DNA from 4 places in the Sporosarcina sp. P19 genome. Region 1 is predicted to be linked to each of the others. Evidence: riboswitches for the same ligand, from Rfam matches in the RefSeq annotation. Region 1 holds a riboswitch; each other region holds the start of a gene.
What was found. A riboswitch is a leader RNA that binds a small molecule or an ion and turns the genes downstream of it on or off. The one in region 1 is predicted to bind cobalamin.
Positions count from the first base shown of each region.

Region 2: linked by a shared signal. The riboswitch ahead of CSV74_RS13890 (DUF4430 domain-containing protein) and the one ahead of CSV74_RS11930 (ribonucleoside-diphosphate reductase subunit alpha) in region 1 are both predicted to bind cobalamin.
Region 3: linked by a shared signal. The riboswitch ahead of CSV74_RS09450 (hypothetical protein) and the one ahead of CSV74_RS11930 (ribonucleoside-diphosphate reductase subunit alpha) in region 1 are both predicted to bind cobalamin.
Region 4: linked by a shared signal. The riboswitch ahead of CSV74_RS07295 (DUF4430 domain-containing protein) and the one ahead of CSV74_RS11930 (ribonucleoside-diphosphate reductase subunit alpha) in region 1 are both predicted to bind cobalamin.

Region 1 is NZ_PDYR01000011.1:10,406-18,066, forward strand. It holds gene CSV74_RS11910 (DUF2243 domain-containing protein) at 1-365, opposite strand, end outside; gene CSV74_RS11915 (hypothetical protein) at 520-1,326, opposite strand; gene CSV74_RS11920 (glycerate kinase) at 1,462-2,583, shown strand; gene CSV74_RS11925 (alanine/glycine:cation symporter family protein) at 2,647-4,068, shown strand; cobalamin riboswitch at 4,530-4,706, shown strand; gene CSV74_RS11930 (ribonucleoside-diphosphate reductase subunit alpha) at 4,867-7,089, shown strand; gene CSV74_RS11935 (flavodoxin) at 7,077-7,514, shown strand; gene CSV74_RS11940 (ribonucleotide-diphosphate reductase subunit beta) at 7,493-7,661, shown strand, end outside.
Region 2 is NZ_PDYR01000015.1:11,100-18,760, reverse strand. It holds gene CSV74_RS16785 (hypothetical protein) at 421-576, opposite strand; gene rpmJ (50S ribosomal protein L36) at 665-730, opposite strand; cobalamin riboswitch at 981-1,122, shown strand; gene CSV74_RS13890 (DUF4430 domain-containing protein) at 1,278-3,323, shown strand; gene CSV74_RS13885 (prenyltransferase/squalene oxidase repeat-containing protein) at 3,342-5,177, shown strand; gene CSV74_RS13880 (DUF4430 domain-containing protein) at 5,187-5,741, shown strand; gene CSV74_RS13875 (energy-coupling factor transporter transmembrane component T) at 5,742-6,611, shown strand; gene CSV74_RS13870 (ABC transporter ATP-binding protein) at 6,584-7,661, shown strand, end outside.
Region 3 is NZ_PDYR01000007.1:95,159-102,819, forward strand. It holds gene CSV74_RS09435 (sensor histidine kinase) at 1-874, shown strand, start outside; gene CSV74_RS09440 (ABC transporter ATP-binding protein) at 978-1,739, shown strand; gene CSV74_RS09445 (ABC transporter permease) at 1,729-3,672, shown strand; gene CSV74_RS09450 (hypothetical protein) at 3,721-3,942, opposite strand; cobalamin riboswitch at 4,193-4,383, opposite strand; gene CSV74_RS09455 (MATE family efflux transporter) at 4,533-5,879, opposite strand; gene CSV74_RS09460 (GNAT family N-acetyltransferase) at 5,876-6,340, opposite strand; gene CSV74_RS09465 (TetR/AcrR family transcriptional regulator) at 6,403-6,963, opposite strand; gene CSV74_RS16920 (NAD(P)H-binding protein) at 7,164-7,535, shown strand; gene CSV74_RS09470 (Rossmann-fold NAD(P)-binding domain-containing protein) at 7,551-7,661, shown strand, end outside.
Region 4 is NZ_PDYR01000005.1:36,799-44,459, reverse strand. It holds gene CSV74_RS07320 (YARHG domain-containing protein) at 1-226, opposite strand, end outside; gene CSV74_RS07315 (S8 family peptidase) at 513-2,027, shown strand; gene CSV74_RS07310 (ABC transporter substrate-binding protein) at 2,095-3,135, opposite strand; gene CSV74_RS07305 (ABC transporter permease) at 3,132-3,884, opposite strand; gene CSV74_RS07300 (ABC transporter ATP-binding protein) at 3,881-4,651, opposite strand; TPP riboswitch at 4,737-4,835, opposite strand; cobalamin riboswitch at 4,977-5,164, shown strand; gene CSV74_RS07295 (DUF4430 domain-containing protein) at 5,283-7,661, shown strand, end outside.

The DNA.
Region 1 (7,661 bases):
CGAATCTGATGAATACGCATGACTTTGTGTTGAATGGTTCCATCATACAATTGGAACGCTCCACCCCCGAGCAACTTGCCACCCCAGAACATCTTATGCCATAACGCATTCCTCCTACGTAAATCCGCCACCAAATACAATCCACCGACCGTCGCAAACCAGCTAAACGCATGAAATAAACCGTCCGACACTAATCCGATCGCCACTGTAGATTTATCATAAAACTTGTGCCAATGCAGCAACTGATGAAACAGTGTCTCGTCCAAAAACGCCACAAACCCGAGTCCGAATAATATACCCGCCCAGAGATTTCTCTTCTGATAACTTTTTCGATTCGTCCAATTTATCACTTGTGACTCAGCCATTCATTACTGCTCCTTTCCTTACGTAGGTAGTGTTCCCTGAGGGTGCGGTGTTTAATACATGGCGCGTGCTGGTAGATGGGCGAATAGAGCGGCGTGGAACGGGGGTGGGGTCGGGCTCATTGAGCGGTTACGTGGCTTGATAGAGCGCATTACTTCAAAGTATGAGCGGATACAGATTAACATTGAGCGGATCCACATCGACATAGAGCGCTTTATTGCCAACTATGAGCGGATCTGCGACCTGATAGAGCGGACGCGCGGCTCGGAGTGAATACGCGGGTTCATAGAGCCGAACCGCTTTGTCATTGAGCGGTTTCGTATTCAGATAGAGCGCATTACTTCGAAGTATGAGCGGATACAGATTAACATTGAGCGGATCCACTTCGACATAGAGCGCTTTATTGCCAATTATGAGCGGATCTCTGACCTGATAGAGCGGACGCGCGGCTCGGAGTGAATACGCGGGTTCATAGAGCGATTTCATATTCAGATAGAGCGCTTTACTTCGAAGTATGAGCGGATACAGATTAACATTGGGCGGATCTGCATCGACATAGAGCTCTTTATCGCCAACTATGAGCGGATCTGCGACCTGATAGAGCGGACGCGAGGTTCGGTGTGAATACGCGGGTTCATAGAGCGGAACCACGTTGTCTTTGAGCGGTTTCGTATTCAGATAGAGCGCTTTACTTCGAAGTATGAGCGAATACAGATTAACATTGAGCGGATCTACATCGACATAGAGCGCTTTATTGCCAACTATGAGCGGATCTGCGACCTGATAGAGCGGACGCGAGGTTCGGTGTGAATACGCTGGGTCATAGAGCGGAACCACGTTGTTAATGAGCGGATTCACGCTCACATAGAGCGCTATACCGCAAACTATGAGCGGATACGGGACTTGATAGAGCGGATGCAAGACTTGATAGAGCGAATGACCACCTTCATTGAGCAGAAACACCTAGCAAAACTATTACCCTGTCCATCTACAGAGAATTCTGAAAGCCTTCATTATAAAAATATATGCACTAACCAATATTTTACGGTAACTTTTCCCACGTAATCTGCTAGAATACGATTAAAGGGAGTGTGAGCCGTGAAAATTGTCATTGCGCCTGATGCATTTAAGGGAAGTTTGCATGCGGAAGAAGCGGCCGACGCTATATATAGTGGAGTGAAAAAAGTCTATCCACACGCAGAAATAGTACGTTTGCCGGTTGCGGATGGTGGCGAGGGGACGCTTGCTGTTCTCGTTTCATCAACTGGTGGGACGTTGCGAACGGTGTCTGTGCAAGATCCGCTGGGCCGCGCAATCGATGCGTGTTTTGGTGTGCTTGGTGACGACAAGACAGCGGTCATTGAAATGGCGCAGGCGTCCGGTTTGCTGTTGCTTGAGGATCATGAACTGGATCCAATGAAAGCGTCAACATTTGGCACGGGACAATTAATTCGTCATGCGCTGGATGCGGGATACAGGAAAATGATTATTGGACTTGGCGGCAGTGCGACGACTGACGGGGGAACAGGTTTGCTCGAAGCGCTAGGCGTACGTTTCCTTGCTGACGGACAGTTGTTGCAGATAAATGGGGAAGCGCTTCCGTTCATCAATGAAATCGATACCTCGCAACTAGATAAGCGTTTGCTGGAGACGGACATTCGCATTGCGTCCGACGTGGACAATCCATTTGTCGGTGAGCAAGGTGCGTCGTTTGTTTTCGGTCCGCAAAAAGGGGCGAATGGGGAAATGGTTCTGCGTTTGGATGAAGGGTTACGTCATCTGGCAGACGAGACGGAAAAGCGGACAGGCGTGAGATTGCATGAGTTACGGGGTGCAGGTGCGGCCGGGGGAAGTGCAGGTGCATTAATTGCCTACTGTGGGGCGCGTCTTGAAAGTGGAATTGATGTCGTGCTCGAGTCGATGAACTTCGCAAAGCATCTATCTTCATCAAATTTCATTGTGACGGGTGAAGGTAAGACAGATCGGCAGACGCTTGCAGGCAAGGCATTAATGGGGATTGCAAAGCTTGCAAAAGTAGAGGGGGTTCCGGTCATAGTCATTTCGGGGGCTATTGAAGAAGCGGCGCGTCAAGAGCTTCTCGGGTGGTTCTCCGAATTACATTCATTAGATGACGGGAAGATGTCGTTGGCTGAATTGATGGCATATGCAGCAGTGTTGTTGGAGAATAAAGCGTCAACCGTCATGCAAAGTAGAAAATAGTTTCTTTATGCCGAGCATAGTAACTAGACAAGTAGGGTATAGAATACACAAGGAGGTGGTCAGATGTTTCAAGATGCGATCGACTGGCTTGTAGGGCCGGCGAATAATTTCATTTGGACATATGTTTTAATTGGACTTTTATTGGCAACAGGTTTATATTTCACGGTTCGCACGAAATTTGTGCAAGTACGCTTATTTCGCGAGATGTTCCGTCTGATTGTAGAGAAGAAAGATAGCAATGACGGGGTGTCTCCGTTTCAGGCATTCACGATTAGTGCCGCATCACGTGTAGGAACAGGTAACGTAGCGGGGGTAGCCCTTGCGATCGGAATCGGTGGTCCGGGTGCGGTATTCTGGATGTGGGTGATTGCTATTATCGGTATGGCGACCGCATTCATCGAAAGTACATTGGCGCAAGTGTATAAAGTGAAAGACGGCGATACATTCCGCGGAGGGCCAGCGTATTATATGCAAAAAGCGCTTGGCTGGCGAAAACTTGGAATTGTTTTTGCGATTTTATTGACGATGTGTTTCGGATTCATATTTAACGCAGTACAATCTAACACGATTAGTCAGTCCTTTACTGAAGTATTCGGTATTCCGAACTGGGGTATTGGGGTTGGTTTAATGCTGTTGACAGGGATGATCGTCTTTGGCGGCGTCAAACGTATTGTCAAAGTAACACAGACCATCGTACCCGTCATGGCAACCTTCTATATTTTAGTAGCCCTATACATCGTGATTATAAATATCACAGAAGTTCCAGGCTTGATTGTCTTAATATTCGAGCATGCTTTCGGAATTAAAGAAGTCATGGGTGGCGGAATCGGGATGGCGATGATGCAAGGTGTACGTCGCGGTCTCTTCTCCAATGAAGCAGGTATGGGTAGTGTGCCCAACGCAGCCGCTACAGCGAACGTATCGCATCCGGCAAAACAAGGATTGGTACAAAGTCTAGGTGTGTTTTTCGATACGATTATCATCTGTTCTGCCACAGCATTCATTATTTTGCTCGGCGGTTTGTATCAATCAGGTGAAACAAACGGGATCATCTTGACACAAAATTCCATGGCCGTACAAGTCGGCGCATGGGCACCATACTTCATCGCCGTTGCGATCATGTTCTTCGCCTTTAGTTCTATCATCGGAAACTATTACTATGGCGAAACGAATATTGAATTCATCAATGCTAACGTCGTATGGAAACGAATCTACCAAGTTCTCGTACTTGCTATGGTATATTTCGGAGCCATTGCAAAAGTACAAGTAGTATGGGACATGGCCGATCTTTTCATGGGACTAATGGCTATCATTAACCTAATCGTCATTCTGCTACTCGGCAAAATCGCCTTCAAAGTACTCGACGACTTCACGAAACAACGAAGAGCCGGCAGAAATCCCGTCTTCAAATCAGCCAGCATTCCTGAACTAAAAGGCGCAGAATGTTGGGAAGAAACAGCTGAAAGAGCGGAAGATCGCTTGTGATATTGAGAGATAATCTAGGGCTTTTTATGTTTTGAACTTTAGCCTTATGTTCTTAAGACTTCGAACTGGTACTAAAAATACAGTGAAGTTTCTAGGTGGTCTACGTTAGAAAGTAGGTTGAGGGCGGAAGACGGGGGCGACTCCGGAAGGATCAGCCCGACAGGAGAGACAACCAAAGAGAGCGAAGCGAACTGGTTGGCTCGCCGCGGGCCCTTCGGAACGCGTCCCCCGGCTGGAGCCCTCATCCCTTCCACTTTTAGTTTTCACTATCTAATTTAAAACGTTCACACAATCAATTTAGTCAAGAAGTAAAAAGTTTGATATACTATAAAATATTGAATATAAAAAATCGGATCGTAGTTCAGAAGAAGGATTCTGGACCTCGGTTCGATTTTTGTTTTGCATGTTTGAACACAACATGTTAGGGTTATATATGAATTAACACACTATATATAGTGTTTAACAGCAATTAGATGAATTGGTACCCACGAAGTTTAAAAGGGAATCCGCCACTAACGGAGCTGCCCCCGCAACTGAGGGCACGGACGACTATCTTATAAAAACCACTGCTACGGCGGGAAGGAAAGATGGAAGAACGATGTGCCAGCCAGTAGACCTGCCAGTCATCTCAGCAAAACATTCTTCGGGGTTGGAGAGTGAAAGCACAAAGCAGTCTTTTTTCAGTCTGCCTAAAACTTTCCGCAATCTACTAAGCGTCAATCGACGACTCCCGATTTTTATTGGGAGCTTTTTTATTTAGTACATAACCGAATTAATTCACTAAAGGGAGCGGATATAATGGCTATAATTCAAGAATCTGTGGGACTTAATTTATTGATGGAAAACTTACAGGAGGAATTCGGCAAGAAGCAAATCGAGCCGTTGATCGAAGCGAGTGAGAAATTCCAGGAGCGTCACCCGGCGAGCTCGGCAACTGAGTGGACGAACGCGATGGTGCTAGAATCTTTAAGCCGTATTGATGAAGCAAATGCGTACTGGACGTTTGTAGCGGCGCGTATTTATTTGTTCGACGTCTATGCAAAGCAAAAAGCATTGCGTGGAGCGGATGTCTATACCGATTTTGCGAAAAATGTAGAACGCTTGGTGGAAGAGGGGTTATATACACCCGTTCTAACAGAGAAATACAGCCAGGACGAGCTTCAGGAAATCGGTAAGCTACTCGATCCTTCTCGTGACCTATTATTCACATATATTGGATTAAAAACATTAGTAGACCGCTATGTAACGGTAAACTTTAAGAAACAGTCAGTGGAGCTTCCGCAAGAGCGCTGGTTGATCATTGCGATGACGTTAATGCAGGACGAAACAGTAGACCGCATTCATAAAGTCGGCGAAGCGTACTGGGCGATGAGCAATTTGTACATGACGGTTGCGACACCTACATTATCGAACGCAGGCAAGATGCACGGTCAGCTATCGAGTTGCTTTATCGATACAGTGGATGATTCATTACAAGGGATCTATAACAGCAATACGGATATCGCGAACTTGTCGAAATTCGGTGGCGGTATCGGCGTCTATATAGGGAAAGTTCGTTCTCGCGGTGCATCGATTCGTGGATTCGAAGGCGCGTCAAGCGGTGTTCTTCCATGGATCAAACAGCTGAACAACACAGCAGTCAGCGTCGATCAACTCGGTCAACGTCAAGGTGCCGTGGCGGTGTATCTCGACGTATGGCATCAAGATATCTTCACATTCCTCGATCTCAAGCTCAATAACGGCGATGACCGTTTGCGTGCACATGACATTTTCACAGGCGTTTGCTTGCCGGACTTGTTCATGGAGAAAGTCGAGTCCCGTGAAGACTGGCATTTATTCGATCCACATGAAGTCCGCACGAAAATGGGCTATTCATTGGAAGACTTCTATGATGAAACAAAAGGACAAGGAACATTCCGCGAGAAGTATGAAGAATGTGTCCGCAATGAAGATTTATCAAGAGAGACGGTTTCAGCGATTGAAATCATGAAACGGATCCTGCGTAGCCAGCTGGAGACAGGAACGCCATTCATGTTCTACCGTGATGAAGTAAACCGTATGAATCCGAATAAGCATGAAGGAATGATTTATTCTAGTAATTTGTGTTCAGAAATACTCCAAAATATGTCAGCGTCTACACATGAATCCGTAACGCTTGAAGACGATATGGTTGTCACACGCACGAAGCCAGGCGATTTCGTTGTATGTAATCTGTCATCGATTAACCTTGGAAAAGCTGTTACAGCAGACGTACTAGACCGTTTGATCAAAATTCAAGTACGTATGCTCGACAACGTCATCGATCAGAACCAAATCCCGGTTGTACAAGCGCAACGCACAAATGCACGCTACCGTGGAATTGGACTCGGCACATTCGGCTGGCACCATTTACTCGCATTGAAAAACATTCAGTGGGAATCAGATGAAGCGGTGGACTTTGCAGACGAGTTATATGAAAATATCGCGTATTTGACAATTAAAGCATCAATGGAATTAGCAAAAGAAAAAGGCGCGTATCCATTGTTTGATGGTTCGGATTGGCAAACGGGCGAATACTTCGATCAACGCGAATACGATTCCAATAAATGGCGTGAACTGCGCATGGATGTGGCAATGAACGGTATGCGTAACGGCTACTTGATGGCAGTCGCACCGAACAGTTCGACATCGGTTATCGCAGGCTCCACAGCGTCAATTGACCCAGTATTCAAGCCGTTCTACCATGAAGAGAAGAAAGACTATAAATTACCGGTCATCGCACCGGATTTGAATCACAACACGTATGACATCTACCGTCGTTCCGCTTACATCGTGGATCAGCGCTGGTCTATTAAGCAAAACGCCGCTCGTCAGCAGCACATCGATCAGTCGATTTCATTCAACATCTATGTACCAAACTCCATCCGCGCATCCGTTATTTTGGACTTGCACTTGCAGGCATGGAAGTCAGGAATGAAAACAACGTACTATATGCGTTCAACCGCAGCTGAGATTGAGGAGTGCGAGTGGTGTCATTCTTAATCGCCTATGCATCCTGGAGTGGCAACACGCAGGAAGTAGCGGAATTGATTACGGAAAGTTTACAAAATGAAGGCGTCGAAGTCGATACTTATCGTATCGGCATCGGTGTCATCCCAAACGTTAAAGAATACGACGCGTTGTGCATCGGTTCATTCACATGGGAAAAAGGGGCAACGCCGGATGAAGTCAAAGATTTCGTGGCGGACGTCGGCTATAAACCCGATCTCGTCTACGTTTTTGGCACAGGGGATACACAGTTTGGCGGCGATGATCTATTTTGCAAGGCAGCAGACAAGCTCGCGAAATTTTATCATTCTCCTTTTGAACCATTAAAGATTGAGCAAAGCCCACGCGGCATGCAAGAACAAAGCGTTACGAATTGGACGAAAGGAGTGCTCGAACATTGGCGACACTTACAAGAGTAAAAGTACTGAATCCTGCTAACCCGAATAAGGCAACAGCTATTTTCGGTGGGGAAGCAAGCGGCATCCTGAACTGGAACGACATCGCGCACCCTCATTTCTATACATTGCGTCAGCGAATCCGTTCTCTTTTCTGGACGGCGAATGAAG
Region 2 (7,661 bases), on a different contig from region 1:
GCCAGACAATTTACCATTTAATTAAAGATGGAAATAAAGACTTTAAGGATATTACTCTTCACACGAAGATGTTTGTAAGTGAAATGTAAATATATTTATCGACCTTTTTTGTTATGGGAGATGGTGCAAAGTTTACGGCTGGCTATGTTTGGCAGCGTCTCAATTGGCTCCGCTCGTTACAATTCAAGGGTTCTTATTAGGTTAATAGGCAGGGACTAGGATGGAGGTTTGAAAAAGGTTTTATTAGTTATATTGTCTATTATTCAGGTGCTACTTTGATTTTTGTAGCAATTAAATATAGTGAGAAGAAACGGTGGAAAGGCACTTTGATAACTACATAAACGAATACAGCGATCATGGTGATAAATTATCTAGAGAAACCAATTACGATTTGAAACTTGGTAAGTTTTATATTGCCAATTACTTTTTATGTTGAGCAGCATTTGATCTTTTTCTCTGTTCAATTTCTTTGCTAAGAACTTCATTAATTTCATTATAGGATAGACCAGATTCTGCATTAAGTTTTTTTACTTCGTCTATATTCGTTCCAGCTACCGTATATTTTTTCTTATCCATATGATAATCTCCCTTTACGTTCTATTTTTCGAATAGGCGCCTATTAATGTTCCCTATACTCTTTATGACTGGCATAGAGCATCCTATATTAGCCTTGACTTTGTTTATGTTTGGGATTTTCGCAAATTGGCTTGACAGATGGTCTGACTTTCATGGTTTTTATCCCCTTTATATAGGTGTGTGATAATAGTGGAAACATCTAGGCACTGCAATCTTTTAACTGAATATATAAGTATGATTTCCTATATTTCATTTATTATGTACATTGATTTGAAAAAGCTTTCGCATTAATGGCAACCTCTTTGGAAATAAGAGGTTTTAGTTATAAAAACGCTAAAAACAGAACCCTACTCCAGTTACACCGTCTATTGATTTTACATTACAAAAACTATATGCTTAGTAACAGTTACATAGAGTATTTTGGTTCTTTGTCTAGTATGCAAAGAGTAAATAGGAATCAGGTGAAAATCCTGAGCGGTCCGGCCACTGTAATAGGGAGAAAATGTGCCCTAAAGTCAGGAGACTTGCCAAAGTATGTAAACATGACACCTTCCGGTAAAGGGTGATTTGTGTATCATTCAATTTGTGCAGTTTAATTATTGAACATACATGGTCCCCATCTCATTCAGGAGGTGGGGACTTTTTGAATTCAATATTATTGCGCACCGTATACCTTTTATAATGAAGAAAGGAAGAGTTGAATGAAAAATACGAAGAATGCATTCATGAAATACAAAAACTATATCTACTACAGCCTCATCGTTTTGCTGCTATTTAGCACAATTACATATGCGACGACTTCTAATGAACAAGCCGCTGCATTTGATTTCAATGAAAAAGTAGAGGCTTCTACGCTGAAATTAGCTGGCGGCGGGGATGAATCTTCCAATACTGATACCAATAAGATGATAGAAAGTGATGCCAATCCAGAAGATCTATCGAAATCACAAGAACTGACAAATACGGACAAGTCACAAGAGAAACCGGAAGAAAAGCCGCAAAATCAACCACTCAACAAACTAGGAACTACCCATGCACCACTTAACTCATCGAAAACGAATGACAAGACCAATACACCTGCTGAGGGCAACAACAAACCCGCACCAGAAAAAACAAAGCCGAATACGAATACAGATATAGAAATCGTCGATGTGGCGGATCAACAAAATCGCTACTTCACGACGAACATCAAAAATAATGAAACAGTCACCGATCCGGTATATGTCGTCACCGTAAACCACTTGGACGATTCTCTCATTCCCCAGGAAATGAACGTGACGTTAAACGGCAAGCAACTGAATGATTTTACAGGCGAAATCACATTCATTGAAGGTACGAATGACATTCAATTCCAAGTTATCTATAAACAATCCGACAATAAACTACTTCGTGTCAGTCAATTGTACCGTGTGACGTTAAATAGTGATGATATCATCATCACAACAGACTTAAAAGATCAAACAGTGATGGAAGAGACGCTGACATTCACCGCGAAAGCTGTGCAAGGGGAAAAAGACGCGAAGCTGAAAGTGTTAAGTAATCATCAAGAACTAAAACCACTAGCTGGGGGTTCGTATACAGCTACATTAGTTGAAGGGGAAAACACGCTCAAGCTCACCGCGCAACTACATGGAAAAAAAGAGGAACAGACCTACACCGTGATCTATGAGAAAGAAAAAATCACTATTTCATTGGAAACAGACTTAAAAGACCAACAAGCAAATAGCGCAGAGTTTTCATTCTACGCGAAAGCGACCGCGAATGAAGTGGATGTACCCCTTGAGATTACCGTCAATGATCAACTAGTAAAATCGTCAGACGGCATGAATTATCGTGTGCAGCTGATCAATGGAACGAATACTGTCAAAGTCGCTGGACATTATCAAGACGAACAATTGGAAAGACAGTACACAATCACTTATAAAGATCCGAATGTGAACGAAAAACCACAAGTCGATCCGGATGCACCGAAACTAGTGACCGATCTAAAGTCAGGTAGCACGGTCAAAGGGGATATTAAGACGATCAACGTCTGGCCGGTGACCGCTTCAGGTGAACGGATTCGAGGGAAAAACGTCCAAGTGCAAGTTAATGGGGGAAATATTCCATTCACCTGGGATGACAGCTCGAAAACGAGTTATAAACTGACATTGCAGACGGGACAAAACAACGTCACGATTAAAGTATGGGACGATGAAGGGCGCACGGTGACCGAAACATTCACGGTTACATCAGTAGCGCCAGCAGAAGACGGTGTCATCGGACAAGTAACTATCAGTCTAGAAGCTTCCGTATTAGGAATCCCCTATCTCATCAAACCGACGAAGATGGATATACACCAAGGCCAAAGAGGTTCCTATATTCTGGATCAACTACTGCGCAATAATGGTTATGAATACGGTAAAACTGGAAACCTCGACAGTAGTTTCTATTTGCGCGACGTCAGTAAGCCAGGCATGTTGAACGGACTCCATATTCCTGATGATCTGTGGGAAGTAGTCGAGAAGGTGTCCACCACTTCAAATCGGGACATCTACTCACCAGACAGCCTAAGTGAATTCGATTTCGCTAACGGCTCCGGCTGGATGTATAGCGTCAATGGCGATTACCCGAACTATGGATTCTCGGATGCGTATTTCCTCGATGGAGATGTGGTGCGAGTTCGCTACACACTTCATTATGGGAAAGATATTGGCGGGCATGACAGTTCAGGTGAAAGCGGAGCGAATTGGAATAAAGAATGGTAAGGAAAGAGAAGTGACGGAATGAGAAATATTTATGCATGGCTAGTGACAGTCGTGATAATGACGGCGGTACTCCTGCCGTCTGTTGCGTTCGCGACACCTGAAAGTGAAGAATCATTGCTGCACACAATTGAACAAATTATTGCGTGGAAAAAACAAGATGAGAATATTGCAGATTCTGACCCATTGCTGAGCAAGCCGTTTCTTGCGCATGCGGGGAACACGAACGGTGACTGGTATCCGATAGGCCTCGGCCGTATTGGCTATCCTGACGATTACCAGGCGTATCTCGCGGTCATCAAGAACAATGTGATAGAACGCTATAAAACGAAAGATCAACTCAGCGATATGAAAGCGACGGAATGGCACCGGATTTCATTGGCGATATTGGCAGCTGGCGGTGATCCGACGGCGGTTGGGGATAGTAACTTGATCGCGGACGGCACGTATAACCGTGGAATGAAAACATCTCTAGGTGCACAAGGTATCAACGGCTGGATCTGGGGGCTGATCACACTCGACAGTATGCGTTATAAAGTGCCGGATGACGCGGACATGACAAGAATCGAGATCATTAAAGAAATTATCTCACTGCAACTTGAAGATGGCGGATTTTCGTTCTATCAAGACGAAGCAGAAACTGATATGACCGCCATGGCAATTCAAGCGCTCGCGCCATATTACCAAAGCATGGAAGAGTTCACTTATACACAAAAAGATACAGGTGAGAATGTTACGAAAACGATTCACATGATTGTCGACGAAGCACTAAAAAAGTTATCGGATATGCAAACATCAACTGGTGGCTTCAGCACGCAAGAAGACGACAACGTCGAAAGTGCGGCACAAGTACTCGTTGCGCTGACGTCGCTCGGTATCCATCCCGATGAAGACGAACGCTTTAAAAAAGGCGATCACACGTTGCTCGATTTCATTATGGACTATCAAATGGAAGACGGAGGTTTTGTCCACGCGAAAACGTATAACGCGGATAATCCTTCTTCCTTACCGGATGAATCGAACTCGATGGCTTCGGAGCAAGTTCTCTATGCGCTGGTGTCGCTCTACCGACTCGAAAACGGCTACCGTACGATGTATGATTTCCGTCCTGAAAACCCGCAAGAGATGAAGCAGCAAATGCTTACATTGATGGAAGATATTCAGGACATCGATGAACAGACCAACGCCAAGCAACTCCAGCAATTGCTCGATACATATGAAAACTTCCCTATAGAGGAGCGTTCCTATGTCTACAACTTCCATAAACTCGCGGAAGCTGCAACAAAGCAATCGATCCAACTCGATCTTCCTGCATTCAGCGAAGCGTATGAAATTAATACGAAAGGCAATGGCGCGATTGCACCGATCTATCAGGAGCAAACCGCGCCACGAAATATTACCGAACAAGATGTAGAAAAAATCGATGCGATTTCTACACCCTTGACGACAGAGCATTATATTGACGTCGTTTCGATGATCGATCAGTTCGAACAAGCAGACAATAAAGGCGACTTTGAAAAGGAATTGGCTCAGCTATACGAGTACAAAGAAGAAATTGAGAAAATGGAAGCCGAGATTCAGAGCATTAATGATATGGTGCTCGATCAACTGTATCCATTCAATGAATTAACAAGTAAAGACCGAGACAACGTCGATGCGATTCTCGAGCGATTCAACGCGCTATCTCCGTATGATCAAGGAAAGGTCTTGAACTATGAAGACCTCAAAAAATCGAAAACGCAAATTGACAATGCTGTGAGAGCGAAGCGCATTTCATGGGTACTCGGAATCATTGCAGTAGGTTTAATCATCGTAGTGATGAGTAGAATCCAAAAAAGAAGGCGTCAAAGAGATTAGAGGGATATAATGAAGAAAGATCTATTAGTTGTAGCATTCATCCTCTTTATCGTCGGCTGGCTCGTCACGGGAACGAAGATTCAATCCGTGGAAGAGTATTACTTGACCCATATCGACGAAATTACGGAAGACTCGGAGACGGTGACGCTTGAAATACGCAGTGACACCGTTCTCGACGCGATGGACAAGCTGAAACCGGGTCTTGAGAAATATGTAGAACCAGACGGCGAGATCCTTAAAAAAACGGAGTACGTGCTGCGTAGTGGCGATACCGCGTTTGATTTACTCGACCGCGCGACACGTCATCACCGCATCCCGATGGAGTACCAAGGAGCTGACTACAATATTTACAACAGTATTTACGTCCAAGGCATTAATTATTTATATGAGTTCAATTGTGGTCCGTTAAGTGGCTGGATGTACAAAGTGAACGGCGAATTCCCGAGCCGTGGTGTTAGTCAATACGAGCTGCAAGACGGCGATGAAGTAGAGTTTCATTACACATGTGATGTAGGTAGAGATCTAGAGGGCTATATACGTAAATCAAAGAAAGTAGGAAACTAGATGAGCGCATTCTCAAACTTTCACCCTATATTGCTACTTGTCTACGTTACAGTCGTTGTTGTCACGATGTTCAGCTCTTTTCATCCGATCATCGTGGCGCTTGCTCTGATCGGCAGCATTCTGTACTTCTTCATGCTGCACGGAATTCGGACCGCAAGTAAAGACGTGGTCTATTACTTTTTCGTCTTCCTGCTAATTGCCGCAGCCTATCCATCGTATGTACATAACGGTTTCACCCCATTGTTTTTCCTCAATGACCACGCGGTGACGCTTGAAGCGGTAACGAAAGGACTTGTCCTGGCAGGTGCCGTTGTCGCCACGTGTTTTTGGACGAAGAACTATTTCGAGATTTTTACGACGAATAAAGTGCTTGCCGTACTGACACGAGTGTCCGCTAACCTCGGCATCCTCGTTTCCATGCTGTGGCGTTTCATTCCGATATTCAAAACGAAATGGCATGAAAAGCAAATGGCACAACGCGGAATCGGCTATTACAAAGTAAACAGCAGAGTGGAAAAATTCCGCCGCGCGTTCGCACTGTGGCGCCAGACGCTCGTTCAGACAGCGGAGTTTGTTTTCGTGAAGCCAGATGTTATGAAGGCACGGGGGTATGGCATGACGAAAGCGAGAACGCAGTATAGAGTGATGCGGTTCACGAAACGAGACGGAATGTTGACGATTGGCCTTGTGTTATTTCTTCTTTACTATATTGGGTACTTCTCGCAGCACAGGACGCACTATTATCCCGAGATCAGTCAGCAGACACTAGGTGCAGGGCATTACGTCATCATCGGCTTGCTTATGCTATTACCGTTTATCTATGAAGCGAAGGAGAGTGTCAAATGGCGATACTTACAGTCGAAAATCTGAACTTCCGTTATGAAGAGCACCATGTGTTGCAAGATGTTTCCTTTTGTATTAAGCGCGGAGAATTCGTGACACTCTTCGGTCCAACTGGTTCAGGAAAGTCTACGTTATTGAAAATGTTGAAGCGGGAAATGCGGCCAAGCGGTAAACTAAGTGGCACGGTGTACTTCAACGGTGAAAAAATCGATGATCTGCCTGCGTCGACTACGGCGACTGCGATTGGCTACATGATGCAAAATCCAGATGAACAAATGGTCATGGAGAAAGTGTGGCAGGAGTTGGCATTCGGTCTCGAGAATATGGGCGTGTCGACGGAAGACATGCAGCGGAAAATCGCTGAAGTGGCTAGTTTCTTCGGCATCCAAAACTGGTTGCATGACAGTATGAGTGATTTATCAGGCGGACAGAAACAACTTGTCAATCTTGCGGCTGTGCTTGCGATGGAGCCGGATATTTTATTGCTCGACGAACCGACTTCCCAACTCGATCCCATTGCAGCGTCTGAGTTTCTGTCACTTCTTGAGAAAATCAATCGCGAACTTGGCATGACGATGTTAATAGTTGAGCATCGACTGGAAGAGTTATTACCGGTGTGCGACAGAGTATTGTACATGGAAAACGGCTCGCTTCTATATGATACGACACCGAAATCGATTGGAAACTCCTTGCTTGAAAATCCGATGCTCGACGCGCTGACTACGGCGATGCGTGTCTATTATAAGCTCGGCTTCCGTGATGAGACGCCGATTACGGTGCGTGATGGGATTGATTTCATTCGGCACTATCCACCGGCCGTTCTACCGACAGATCCGATGAAAAAAAAGCATCCACCGCTCATCACGGTGAAAGATCTGTATTTCCGATACAATCGGAAGAGTGATGATCTACTCGCCGATATGACATTCACCGTACATCGCGGCGAAATCTTCACGATTGTCGGTGGCAATGGAGTCGGTAAGTCTTCGTTACTAAGGTTACTCGCCGGACAGCATAAGCCGTATGCAGGTAAAGTATGGATCGATGACGTCGCACCAGGCAAGTGGAAAGGGAATA
Region 3 (7,661 bases), on a different contig from region 1:
ATCCTGTTTGTCTTTCGTTATATTTATTGTTATGCGTTATGGAAAAGAAACGAGATTTTATAAATGCTTAGAAACAGTAGAACCGTCATTTGATCTTACTGCAATACCTGAAGCTACCAGTCCTTTCGAAGCCATTTCTTCGGAAAGAATTTCCGGACAAATACACGTGTTTAAAAAACGATTGGATGAATTGCAAATCAGTTTAGAGCAAGAGAAAGATGACATGTTGAATTGGATACATGAAGTGAAAACACCACTGACAACGCTGCAATTAATGATCGAACGAACGGAAGATCCTGTGCTTCGATCACAGTTGATGTTCGAGTGGCTTCGCATCCATTTGTTACTCGACCAGCAACTACATCAAAAGCGTATCCCATTTATCCAGAATGATTTATATATTGAAAAGGTCGATGTACAAAAGTTGTTATTTCAGGAGATAAAATCGTTAAAGCAATGGTGTATGCAAAAGCGGATTGGTTTTAATGTATCATTGGAAGCAGAAAAAGTATTGACCGATGCAAAATGGCTTGGCTTCATTCTAAGGCAATTGCTGACGAATGCGGTGAAATACAGTGAGGATTCGGACATACGTATCCGGTGTACTAGCAAGGGTGGTATCACCACGTTATCGATCGAAGATTTTGGGCAGGGTATTGCTCTGAGGGACTTATCTCGTATATTCGATAAGGGCTTCACTGGAACAGCAAACCATCAAAATCATGCGGCTACAGGAATGGGGCTGTACTTAGCAAAACAAGTAGCAGAATCTCTCTTGATTACGATTAAAGTAGAGTCAACAGTAGGAAAAGGTACGCGGTTCTCTTTGATCTTTGCAAAAGAAAACGAAATGATACGTATAGCGCGTCTGTAAAAGCATGTGACAGTATCGTCACATGCTTTTTCTAATTGTCATATCAAAGACAGGAGAAAAATTTGAACATTGATTAAGATAGAATACACAAGGAGTGATGGATATGGTAATTTTACAAGCAACGAAAATCTATAAAATATATGGCAATAAATTTAATAAACAGGAAGTGTTACGCGCGTTGGACCTTGAAGTACAAAAAGGTGAATTCGTCAGCATCATGGGGGCATCGGGATCGGGCAAAACAACTCTCCTGAACGTCCTTTCATCCATTGATCGCGTTAGCCAGGGAACGATCAGCATAGAAGGGCAGAACCTCAACGATATGAAAGAAAAGCAAATGGCGGAATTCCGAAAACGTCATTTGGGCTTCATCTTTCAGGACTATAACTTACTCGATACGTTAACAGTAAAAGAAAACATACTGCTTCCACTATCGGTGCAGAAAGTATCAAGAAAACTAGCCAATGAAAAATTTCTTGCAGTGGCGGAGGAATTGGGTATTTCCGAAATTGCTACTAAATATCCAAATGAAATTTCAGGTGGTCAAAAGCAAAGAACGTCTGCCGCACGAGCATTTATCCATGATCCAAGCATCATTTTTGCGGATGAACCAACTGGTGCTCTTGATTCAAGAGCGGCATCCGATTTGTTGAACAAACTAAGTGATCTCAATATGAAGAGAAATGCTTCTATCGTCATGGTTACTCATGATCCTCTCGCCGCAAGTTTTAGTGAGCGTGTAGTGTTCATCAAAGATGGACAAATCTACACGCAACTGAATAAAGGAGACCAAACGCGTAACGAATTTTTTAATGACATCATCAAAACGCAAGGTGTGTTGGGTGGTGTGCAACATGACGCTTAATCAGCTGATTTTCCGCAATATCAAGAAAAACCTTAAACATTATTATGTGTATATCTTTGCTTTGGTTTTTAGCGTGGGCTTGTACTTTTCATTTGTAACTCTGCAATTTGATCCAGCATTGGACGATGCAACAGGAGGAGTGAAAGGTGCTGCAGCTATTAAAACAGGTTCAGTTTTTCTAATTGTTATCGTGTCTGTATTCTTGCTATATGCTAACAATCTATTCATTAAACGACGCAGTAAGGAGATTGGATTATTCCAATTGATCGGGATGACGAAAGGAACCGTTTTCCGTATTTTAAGTGTAGAGAATTTCGTGTTATATATCGGCTCTCTCGTTATAGGGATACTCTTAGGATTTTCCATGTCACGATTACTCATGCTCATTCTATTTAAGGTCACTGGTGTAACGGATGTTGCAACTTTACGTTTCTCTTCAGCAGCATTACTTCAAACGCTGATCGTATTTGCAGTAATCTTTGTATTGATTTTGATCATGAATGCGCTATTCATTAAACGACAAAGTATATTATCTTTGTTCCGTGTAACCACCGTAACGCAACAGCGGGTCAAAAAGATGACAGTATTCCAGGCGGTTGTCGGTGTGTTCGGTATTCTACTCATTGTATTCGGCTATTATTTATCATCTCGATTATTCAGTAGTGTGTTCCTAGGCGAACAGCTATTTCTGGTGATGATCATCATACTAGCTTCTGTCGTCATGGGAACGTATTTGTTCTATAAAGGCTCCGTTAGCTTTATCTTTAACCTGATTCGTAAACGTAAAGGAGGATATCTGAACGTTAACGATGTGCTGTCTCTCTCTTCAATTATGTTTCGAATGAAATCGAATTCTCTTCTATTAATGATTATTACATCGGTATCTGCGCTATCCATTGCATTACTTTCTTTAAGTTATATTTCGTATTACTCAGTAGAGAAGTCAGTAGAGCGAACTATTCCGGCCGACTTTACTATTCCTGATACTACGCGTGCAATGGAATTTACACAGGCGCTTGAAAGTGAAAGCATTGCCTATACAGAGACAGCTATCGATCTATTGAATACACCTGTTGATTTATCGAGAGTACTATCTATTGCCGGTGGGGATAGTCAAGATATAAGTTATACCGATACAGAAATGATCGTTATTAGTGATAAAGGATTACCGGAGATAGACGTAGCAGAAAAGGAAGTGCTCTTCGTCAACTCTGATAATTTAACGGAAAACTTCATGAAATTCAAAGAAGATCAGCAAGTCGTTTTCCAAGGCAAAGAGCATGAGTATGATCTAACACTGGAAGGGACAGAAAGGGTAGTTGTTTTGCCCATACGTGTAACCTATGGTTTTGTAGTCGCGGTAGTGGATGATCAAGTGTTCCAGCAGATGAATGTAGATATAGATCCTTCCGTAGAATCCGAATTTACGGAATATCATGGAGTGGATATCGAGAATGAGAATGATCTAGAAAAAGCGAATGATATATTTAATGTGTTGGGAATAAACGACTGGGCAGGACATGAATCGAAGTTTGAGGAAAGAACGAAACAAATGCAAGGTGCAGGCATGATCATGTTCATCGTGGGATTCCTCGGCCTCGCTTTCCTTGTCACTTCTGGCTGTATCTTATACTTTAAACAAATGGACGAAAGTGAAGATGAAAAATCGAACTACACTATTCTTCGTAAACTGGGCTATACACAAACAGATTTGCTAAAAGGGGTTCAACGAAAGCAGTTATTTAATTTCGGTATTCCGTTAGTCGTCGGTCTCTTCCACAGCTATTTCGCGGTGAAATCCGGCTGGTTCTTATTCGGTACTGAAATGCTGGCGCCCACGATTATTGTGATGTTCATATACACAGCGCTTTATTCTATATTTGGCTTGCTTTCCGTATTGAATTATAAGCGTGTGATTAAAGATTCTTTATAACATAGTAACACCCCTGACACATTAAGGTCAGGGGTGTTTTATTACGAATTAGTTACTACCTACTAATTCAGCAACTACGATTTGATATGCTTTATCTAAATTAGCTAGTTGTTTGCTTTTTTCTGCAGAGTCATTTGAAGTGTCTTCAGCAATTTGTTTCTTTACATTTTCCACTAGTATAGGAAGGGGAGTAGAGTGAGTGCTCACTCGATCCGACATCAATGTGTCCTTTAATAAGTTTGTAAAATCATCAATTGTTTGATTGTGCATAATTCATTCTCCTCATCGTGTTTGTATGGATTCGTTGACATAAAAAACATCCTTCCGGTAAATACCTGGAAGAATGTTAAGTGGGAAGCCGTGACGAATTAAACGGTTCGGCAGGAAATACACATATGCTGGATCGATAGAAACTATATCGAAGCCACCTAATGAATGTCCTGATTCCGTTTTTTCGTACGTCGGCTTGTGTGTAATTTTTCATAAGCCGCACTTGACACCTCCTATCCGCGTAGGGTATTGGTGTGTACTGATCTAGGCAGGTCTCCTGGCTCGTCTTCAACGTATAATTCACCTTCCCATTTCCCTCACGGTGAAACAGTGGTAACGAATTATACTCCAACTCACAGTTGCGGGACAGCATCGGCTTTTCACCGATTTCCCTTTTAAGCGTTTAAGAAAAATAAACGCACCTATCTCTAACACGATATTCAGTTGCTCTTTCAGTATAGCACTCTTATTGATGAAAGGAACAAAAATAGTGCAACATTCTCTACTACAACACGTACTCACACTAATTCTATGGAACGCGCTGCTTAGAACAATGATTTATGTTTCTGTACTGTTCTATAGACCAACGCCTAGCCGATTAACGAATGTCGAGTAGCGTTCCTTTGATATAAATACACGCCAATAAATACGACAAGCTCAGAAGCGGGAATGGATAACCAAATACCATTCAATCCGAAGATGCGTGGCAAGATCATCAAGAAAATCAACATGACGATGATTTCACGTGAAGCGGTGATCCAAGTGGCCATCCGTACATTGCCGACAGATTGATAATAAGTCATCATGACAAAATTCGTACCTGTGAACAAATAGGCAAAGAAGAATAGATTAATTCCAGTAGTAGCCAAATCCCTGACGGCTTGTGTGAAGTCTCCGAAAATAGACACGATAGGGCCTGCTGCAAACTGTCCGACAAGGAAGAACACAGCACCCGCGATGACCACTGTGAGAGTGGCCTTTTTAACGGTTTCCTTCATCCTTATACGGTTACCAGAGCCTTGATAATAACTGATCAGCGGCTGAATGGCACCACCCATCCCGAGGAATAGCATAAGCATGACACTGTGCACATAGTTTAAAATAGAGAATGCCGCAACACCTTCTGTACCGGCCATCCGTTCGAACGCAATATTATGTGTAATGGTAAAGAAGGAAATTCCCAACTCGGAAAGGAAGCTCGGAAATCCGATGAAAAGAATGGCTAGGAACAGCTTTTTATTGAACTTTAAGCGAATCAATTTTAAGTTATTGTTTTTCTTAAAGAAGTGGGCGAGTAGTACTAACATGCCCATAAAGGATGCAATAATTGTAGCGGTTGCAGCACCGGCAACACCGTAATCCAAAATGAATAAGAACACATAATTCAAGATGATGTTGACGACCGACGTCACAATTAACCCAGCCATCGAAAGGTTCGGTGCACCATCGTTACGTACGAAAATACTAAATGTGTTTTCTATAGTAAAGATAAAGCCAAACAGTAATATCACAAATAAATATTGCGATACATATGGAAATGTAGTGGTATTCGCTCCAAGTGCGTATGCTAGCGAATCCCTAAAAATAAAGGCGGTTAAGCCTAATATAATGGTGAATAAGAAAATGGAAATGATTGCATGTGTGAAAATCGAACGAGCTTTAAGCACATCTTTAGCACCCATTGCCATCGAGTATTTTGTGGCGGCACCTATACCAATCCATAAGGAAATAGCAAAAAATATGGTATAAACGGGAGCCGAAATTCCGACTCCCGCCAATGCTTCTGCACCCAATCGATTACCGACCATGATACCATCCGCCACAATATTGATTGCCATCAGCAACATACCGACAGTTGACGGTATTAAATAACGTAAAAAGATACGTCCTACTGGCTCAGTATCCAATTTATTGAACTTGGGTGAAGAAGAACTCATTGCACAGGGCTCCTTTGAAGATCAAGTTCCATGATGAGACAAGGGAATTCACCTACATCATCAATTTTACCATTTAACTTAAAACCGAATTTTTCATATAAATGCTGTGCGGCTTTATTACTTGGATAAATACTTAAATATATCTTGTTGCATTGATACTTTTCTTCCATTCTCGTAAGTAGAAGTTTAAGAAATCTGCTAGCATAACCTTTGCCTTGGTGATGCTGATCTATCATAAAGCGATCAAGCCATACGTTGCCATCTGCTTCACGTCCATGCATAGCATAGCCGACTAATTCCTCTCCATCATATAATCCAATGGACTTCCATTCTGGTTCGAATTGAGATTGTGCTAGTGAAAATGAATTGCTTTCAATAAAGTTCTTTTGGTTTTCGTGTACGGATAAATAGGCAACATCCTGCCAATTTTCATTCGTTACCTCACATGCGTGGAGGCTCATAATTCCATCTCGCTTTCATTTTTTTGTAAAACAGTAAAACTTCTTTTGTTTTATTAGTTTATTTAGTCATCACTTTTCTTAATAAATCCGAACAACAGGATATCAACAATGGAATCCAATGCTTCGGTTACCGTCATACGATTTTCGTAGAAAAACTTTCGATCAAGTGTAGAGTTGGTTGCATCTATAATCAACTTCATAAGTAACTCTACGTTTTGATCTGCAATGATCCCTTCATGAATTCCTTGTTCAATTAATTCACGAAGTTCATCCCATTCATGAAGTGCAGCGTGTACTCGCTCCCATTGTTGGGGATGTGTTTTTCTCATTTGATCAAGTATTTGCCAGTTATAAAAGTCATTGTATTTCGGTATGACCGTAATGACTTTCTTAATCTTATCGACAAGATGTAGTTCATCGTCTTTCATAATGATATCGGTTTTTTCGTCGAACTCCTGTAATGTCGAGTCGATCATCGCATCTAAAATTTCCGTTTTCGAAGAAAAGTGTTCGTATAATGTCCGTTTGCTGATACCTAGTCTTTTGGCTAGATCATCCATCGTAAACTTCATACTTTTTTCATGAACTTCTTCGAGGAAAGCTTTCATAATACGTGCTTTCATTTATCGTACCCCTATCCGTATATACCGAATGAAAACTAAAAAAACATATACAGTTTTCATCGTTCTTATCTAGTATAAGTACTTTTAATATAAAAAGCAAAGACCGCTGCTTAAAAACAATATTATTTAATTAGATAGGCTTATAAACTCCTTATACAGGGTAGTTTTACTGTACACGTACGAGAGAGGGTGGGGGTTGTATGGGAGAAGGGAAATTGGTTGTAGCCGTTGCGGGTGCTAGTGGATATATAGGCAATAATCTATTGAAAAAGCTAAAAGGAAAAGCAAAAGTTATTGGTCTGTCACGAAATGGAGATCGGCGGGAGAATACGGAAGACGTTGAGTGGCGGTCTTGTGATCTGTTTTCTATGAAAGATGCTGAGAAGAGCTTGGCTGGTGCGGACATTGCGGTGTATCTCGTTCATTCTATGCTAAAATCAGCGAAATTATCTCAAGGTGCCTTTGAAGATATGGATGTCATTTTAGCGGATAACTTTGCGCAGGCAGCTAAAAAACAAGGAATTAAACAAATTGTCTATTTGGGCGGAATTAGCCCCGATGAAGATGAATAAGATTTATCTCGCCATTTGAAAAGCCGTTTAGAAGTAGAACGGATTTTACGCTCATATAACGTTCCTGTTACCGCATTACGTGCAGGGCTAATTGTCGGTCCAAAAGGTTCTTCTTTCCCAATTTTA
Region 4 (7,661 bases), on a different contig from region 1:
CTGAAATGAATTGCTCTGTTATTGCCTTCCGACCATATTTATTTTCAATAGTGTAATAACCTATAATCGCGACAAGCACAGCAGTAATCAATAAAATGGGATACAGTGGTGTTTTCAATAACGAACGTTTTTTATTGGAATAGCGGGATGCAAGAAACGCTTTACAGTGTGTGCAGTACTCTTGCTGAATTGTATTCATTTCTTTACATATCGGACATTTTTTCATATAAATTCTCCTACTTCATGCTATGGCTCTATCTTTTGAAAGCGAGTATAGATACCAATGTAGTCAAGATTATACTATGACTGACGGGATTATTCTAGATGTAAGGACGGTTGTTGTGTAATGGAAGTAGGTCGCAGGATATTCATTCCAAGGAATGTTTCAAAATTCGTCATTTAAAGTAGTTCTATCATACGCCTAGTATGTATGAAGATGGTAAAAAGTGAGTTATAATGGTTTAAAAGAATCCCATATTACTAAAGTGTGGCAGGGAGGAAAAGAGGGGCGAATGAAAAGACGGCATCATGTAGTTTTGATTGCCTGCATTGGATTGCTGGCGGTACTTGGATTTAAAGGGGTAGTCAGTGCAGAAGCTGCTTCAAATGAGTTGTTGATAGAGTACGAAGAAAATCGTCAAACATTTTCTGTAGACGATAGCGTACCCGGTGTAGAAAGCCGCGAACCTATCACAGACAAAGTGGAGTTATGGAGCTTTACAGATTCTGCTGATACGCTATTAATGAAGGAACAACTTCTCAAAGATCCCAACGTCTTACATGTTGAACCGAACTATGAGCGCTATTCGCATGTTGTATTCAATGATCCTATTCTAGTGAAGCAGTGGTGGATACCACAAATGAAGCCGCAGTGGATGTGGTCTAGGGTGCAAGAACAAAAGAAAATGACCGTCGTGGCAGTCATTGATTCCGGCATTGATCTACAACATGAAGATTTACAGGGCCGAATTCAGCCAGGCGGTTATAACTTTTACGCAAATAATTCGAATCTTCAGGACGTCAATGGCCATGGCACAGCTGTCGCAGGCGTAGTCGCGGCTAAGGCTGGAAATAATCTGGGTGTAGTAGGTATTGCGGGAACATATGAAACCAAAATATTGCCGTTGAAAATCTCGCATCTGAACGGTCTCAGTAAAGTGTCGGATAGTATTAAGGCGATTGATTACGCCATCAAGAAACAAGTCGATGTAATCAATATGAGTTACGGAAGCAGCATGTCTTCTCAAATGGAAGAAAAAGTGATTCAGCGTGCAGTCGAATCGGGTATCACGGTCGTATCGTCTGCAGGGAATGATGCAACGAAAGGGAATTCGATCATGTTTCCTGCATCTTATCCTTCCGTCATTTCAGTTGGCGCAACGGAAAGAGATAATCAGCGCGCTTCCTTTTCAAACTATAACTCTCACGTGAGCTTAGTCGCTCCAGGTGCGGCAATCTATACGACAACCCTTGCTAATAGCTATAAGTTAGTCAGTGGAACATCTTTTTCGGGACCAATGGTAGCAGGTGCAGCGGCTTTGGTAAAATCATTGAAGCCTGAAGCAACACCGGCTGAAATCAGACAGTTACTAGAAATGACCGCGACAGACCTAGGCGCGCCGGGTAAAGATATTCATTTTGGTGCAGGGATAGTAAGTTTAGAGAAACTGAGCCATGCGTTACCAGCTAGTTCTACACCTATTCCGCCAAATGAATTTACAGGCGATTTTCCAGAACTAAAAGTACAAACGAATAAAGTATTCACAATCAAATTTACTAATGAATTACTACTTGGAAAAGACTACTCAAAACATATTTACATTACCCGTTCGCCAAATAGCGCAGAACGTATCGAAAGCTTTACAGCGAAAGTGGATCCTACAAATAGCAAGCAATTATTAATTACACCAACTAAAGAATGGCAACTAGGAGTTCATTATTTACGCGTGGAGCAAGGGTTGCAGAATAAAAAAGGTGTCGCAATGAAAAAGTCATTTGCTGTGAAGTTTACGGTACTTCCTCGCTAATTCCATAGAATCGAAAAAGGCTATTGCGGTCAGTCATAGAGACTTCCGCAATAGCCCTTTGTGCGTGTTACTTCGTTATTTTAGAAAACATTTCACCTGTGCTGACGTCTAAAATCATATCGTCCACTTCAGGTTTCGTCTTGATCAATTCCATCTCATGTAGCCAGTCCCGCACTTCTTCCCAAGATGTTTCATCAAGCGTACCAAATGCTTCACCGTCTGTATCCATCTTCGGTAATAACACATTTAAACTTTCCGTTTCGATTGCTTTGTCTAACGGGAAGTTCGCTTGATCTTGGTTGCTTAGCAAGAGGTCGAGAGCTTCTTCGGGTTGTTCTACCATAAATTCATACCCTTTTTGTGCTGCCCGCCAGAAAGCCTGGATAGCGTCTTGTTCTTTGTCCCATGTATCATCACTCGTCAACAACACAATTTCACTATAATTTGGCACGCCATAGTCTACTGGATTAAAGTAGCGCGTTTTGAAGCCTTTCGATTCCATAACAGGCACTTCGTGGTTAATAAATGTTCCTGTCACGGCATCGGCACGTTTTGAAACGAGTGAAGATTCCAGTTCGAATCCAACGTCGATCATATTCACTTTGTCATAATCGCCACCGTCATTCGTTACCATCGTTTTAATCAAAGATTCGTTTAGTGGAATTCCTGGATAACCGATTGTTTTACCTTCGAGATCTTTAGGTGATTGAATCGAACTTTCCTCTAGCATGACAGTATAATTTAGTGGCTCTCGCACAATCGAAGCAATTGCTTTAACTGGAATGTCTTCATTGGCTTGCGCTAAAATGACATCCGGTTGGTAATACAGTCCAAGAGTCACTTTTCCTGCTGCGGTCAAGTTCATTGGATCGGTCGGATTGGCAGGGAATTGTATATCCACTTCCACGTTCTCTTCATTAAAATAGCCTTTTTCCTGGGCTACATAAATATAGCTATGTACTGCATTTGGATACCAGTCGAGCATGATACTGACTTTTTTCTTTTCATTTTTCGGTGTCTCTTCGTTATCTGCGGGAGACTTATCATTATTGCACCCAGCTAGCAGTACAAGAAGAAAAATGATGCTAAGGAATAGATGTTTTCTCATTGGTGATTCCTCCATTGTAAAAAGTGTTTTTCCAATACGACGACGAGTAGAAAGAAAATAATACCTACTGCAGAAAGCAAGACGATCGGTGCGAATACAGCGGCACTGTCAAATTGCGTCATCATTCTTCTGCTGAAATATCCAAGTCCTGCCTGAGCACCCAGCCATTCCCCAATGGCCGCACCGATTACACTCAGTGTGACCGCCACTTTAAGTCCAGAGAAGAAAGATGGCAAAGCGGAAGGTAGGTCTAGTTTATAGAAGATATCTTTTGCGGACGCACCCATTGTTAGCATTAATTCACGTAAATTTTTATCTGAAGAGCGCAAGCCGTCGAAAACGCTGACGGTAATCGGGAAAAAAGTAATCAGTACCGTAACCGCGACTTTACTCCAAATACTGTAGCCGAACCATAAGACGAAAATCGGTGCGAGCGCGATGACCGGAATCGTTTGCGACGCGATCAGGATAGGGTAAAACGCCTGCTCGATCGGTTTCTTACTATACATCGCAATTGCCAGTGTGGATCCGAGCATGATTGAAATCGATAAGCCGATTAAGATAGTTAAAGCAGTCGGAGGTAAGTGGTGGATAAACAGCTCCGTTTTTAGCTCCCATAATCTGATCAGAATCGCTGAAGGGGACGGGAAGAGAAAGCTTTTGTCGTAAAGACGTGCGCTAATTTCCCATAGGCCCAGTAAAATCGAAACGAAAAGTATAGACCAACTATACGAAGTGATTTTCTTCATAGCCGCGCCTCCGAACGAAGCTCACTAATAAGTTGCTCCTTCAGTTCCATCAGTTCGGGCCGTGCCAAGTCTCGCATAGTACGTGGTCGGCTAAGAGGCACGATGACTTCGCGAATCGTCTGTACTGGTCTTTCAGCTAGTACAAAGATGCGATCGGATAGAAATAAAGCTTCGTCGATATCATGTGTGATGAAGACGATCGTTTTATCGAGCTTCTGCCATTGATCGATCAGCCACTCTTGCATCGTCAGCCGTGTGATTGCATCCAATGCGCTGAATGGCTCGTCCAGCAATAAAACATTGGAGCCGGTCAGGATCGTTCGTAAAAAGGAAACCCGTTGTCGCATCCCACCTGATAAATTTCCAGGATAGGCGTTTTCTTCGCCTGCCAGTCCGAAATCAGCTAGTAGCTGGATGATCTGATCGGCAGTAGGTTTATCGCCTTGAAGTTCTACTGGTAATTGGACATTTTCAAGAATCGTTCGCCACGGCATAAGTAAGTCTTGCTGCGGCATATAGCCGACTTTGCCCAACCGCTTCGTTGTCACTTCTCCGTTCAATGAAATCTCACCACTGTCAGGATTTTCTAGACCGGTGACTAGTCGGAACAACGTGCTTTTCCCGTAACCACTTGGTCCAATGATGCTGACAAATTCGCCTTCATTTACATGCCAATCGACTTGATCAAAAATAGCAGTTGGTTTCGAAGCATTGGTTGCTCGATAATGAAAAGATACATTCGTAAACTCTAAAACCTTATTCGTCATCATTCTTACCACTTCTCATTTCTTCAAAAAATACACACAAAAAAACCACTTCTCTGTGCGAAGCGGTTGCATAGTACGGTCGAAATCCGTCATATGTCCACTTCCCTCCGCTAGCATTATCTAGAGCAGGTTTCGAGGGTTAAGGCGAACGCCTCTCTCAGCAACAGCACCCCTAGTGTTTATCCATATCTTATCGTTACATAGTCTGAAAAGATAGTCAAGATAGGAAAGGAATAAATTGGTCATTTATAGGAGGTTGGAAAATATTCTACACGTCAAAAATCTCGCTATTGCAATTGTTTTGTCGACTCATTATGATTAAGGGGAGTTTATAGCGTATTTTGGTGTCTTGCTAGTTTGCAAGACGTAAAAAGGAATCAGGTGAAAATCCTGAACGGTCCGGCCACTGTAATTGGAAAGTAACTTCAGACAACCACTGGTATTTATACTGGGAAGGTTGAAGTTGCGTTCGTATCCAAAAGTCAGGAGACTTACCATAATACAATGCTTACAGCCTTCCGGGAAAAGGTGTGTATGTTGTGTTGTATTATGTATGTCTAAACACGCATCCATCCTTGTCTCTTTCCGGAGGCGGGATTTTTTTATTGAGAAAAATAGGGGGTAGGAGTCGTTGAGGAAAGGTAGTCGAGTAAGCAAGACATTCTCTGTGTTGCTAAGTTTGTTGTTGGTGTTGTCGGTTTTAACTCCAACAGTACAAGCGGTTGATACAGGAGTAGAGAAAACCAAAGCAACGGTTGCCGAGCAGGCAGATGTGGAAGAATTATTAGCTAAAACCATTCAATTTTATAAAAACAAAAAAATGAAATTGGATTCGTGGCAAACATTAGTAGGACTTTACGCAGCAGGTGAAGACCTGAATAATGGCGAGTGGATATTACCAGAATGGCAAAAAGAAGATCCAGATTATCTAGAACCTATACATCATGGTACAGATCATATTCGCTTTATCTTCGGGTTACTCGCAATGAACGAAGATCCAGCAGATGCATGGGAAACGAATCGTAATCTTTATGCAGAATTAGCATCGCAACAAAACGAAGAGACAGGCTCATTTGGCGGCATTAATAAACATATGTGGGCCTTGCTTGCGATGGATACAGGCGAACGTCTAGGAGCCGACTTAGGTGAGTGGAATACAGATAAGAAACAAAAAGCGCTACAATTCTTATTCGATAACCAAAATGAAGATGGTGGATATTCATTCTTTGGTCCAGTTTCCGATCCAGATATGACAGGTATGGGCATGATCGCGTTGTCTACTTATCAAGGGGAAGAAGCGGCAGATGCAGTTATTGAAAGAACGAAGGATTTATTACGAGCTAGACAACTAGACTTAACGACGGGTGGGTTTAATTCTCCAGGTAATTTTGGAATGGGCGATAATGCCAACTCCACAGCGACAGCGATTTGGGGTCTAGCTGCAGTAAATGAAGATATACTAGCAGAAAAGTGGCATGTAGGCGATCAGACAGTAGTAGATGCAATAAAAGGTTTTCAGTTTGAAGACGGGTCTTATAAGTGGAAAGTGACTGATAAGAGTGCTAATTTAATGGCAACAGAACAAGTTTTACTTGCGTTGGCGGATATTAAAGCAGGAAGTTCTGTTTGGAATCGAATTGCTTTAAAAGCAGAACAACCTACAGCCAACGTGAAAGTCGATGGGGTAGATGCACCGATTCTTGCAAATACTGCAGTGGCATTCGAAACAGGCGATACGATTGTACAAGTTGTTGAACAGTTGTTAAAAGAACAAAATATTCCTTACGAGCTGGATCAACTGAGAGAAAATTTTGTATCGATTAACAACGTTCAAAATGGAAGCTTACATGGCACGGATCAGTGGGTTGTTGATGTAAATGAAGAATCATCTACTTCATTTATCGATAAAGCAGTAAACGACAATGATAAGATTCATATTTTCTATAAACGTAATGCAGTTCTCAAATCCATGACAAAATTGAAAGTCGGCGACAAGGATCCGACTATTGAAATCAAATTAAGTGGGGATACGTTTACGGAAGCGGCTTCAGATGCTAGTAATTGGACTGTAGGTAACAGTGACCTAACAGTTGGCTCCGTTACAGTTGATAGTAACCAGAAAGTACTTCTACATGTGCAAGGCGAAGTACCAAATGTAACGTTATCAATAACTGGACTTGCTAAAGCAGTGCAGTCGAATGTAAACACTACTGCAAATAATACTCCGGCTATACCAGAAGTTATTCGTACGGTAGACGATATGCTTGCGGATACGTTACGTTTCTATGAAGTGGAGAGATATAATAAAGATAATTTTAGATGGGGTATGCCTGGAATTAGTTGGACAGAATTGGTTGCATTGGGTGCGTCTAGTTCACAATTAAGCGATGGTACAGCACAATTACCAGATTGGCTCACTAAAGATCCAGGATTACAGAAAGATGAAGCAGATACGCATCATATTCGCTATATCTTCGGTTTGCTAGCAGTAGGAAAAGATCCATCTACTGCATGGGAAACTAAACGAAATCTTTATGCAGAGCTAGCAGCACAACAAAAAACAGACGGATCGATCGGTGCTATAAATAAACACGTCTGGGCGATGCTCGCTTTAGATACAGGTGAGAAGCGTGGACAAGATGTAGGAACATGGGATAACACAACAAAAGAGAAAGCGTTACAACATATATTAAATCAAGAAAAAGATAAGGGTGGCTTTTCACTTTCATTAAAGGCGGCAGACATAGCGGATCCCGATATAACGGGAATGGTCTTGCTGGCACTAGCAAATTATCAAGATGATAGTGCAGCGAATGCAGCAATTGAACGTGCAAAACAAGCCTTGCGCGAACAACAACTTGATACAGCTGGCTGGGGCGCTTGGGGAGAAAATTCCAATAGTATTGCGACAGTCATTTCAGGTCTTGTTGCGGTAGGAGAAGACGTTACATCGGACAAGTGGCAAAAGGGCGGGAAATTGCCCTTAGATGCATTAAGCAAATTCCAAACG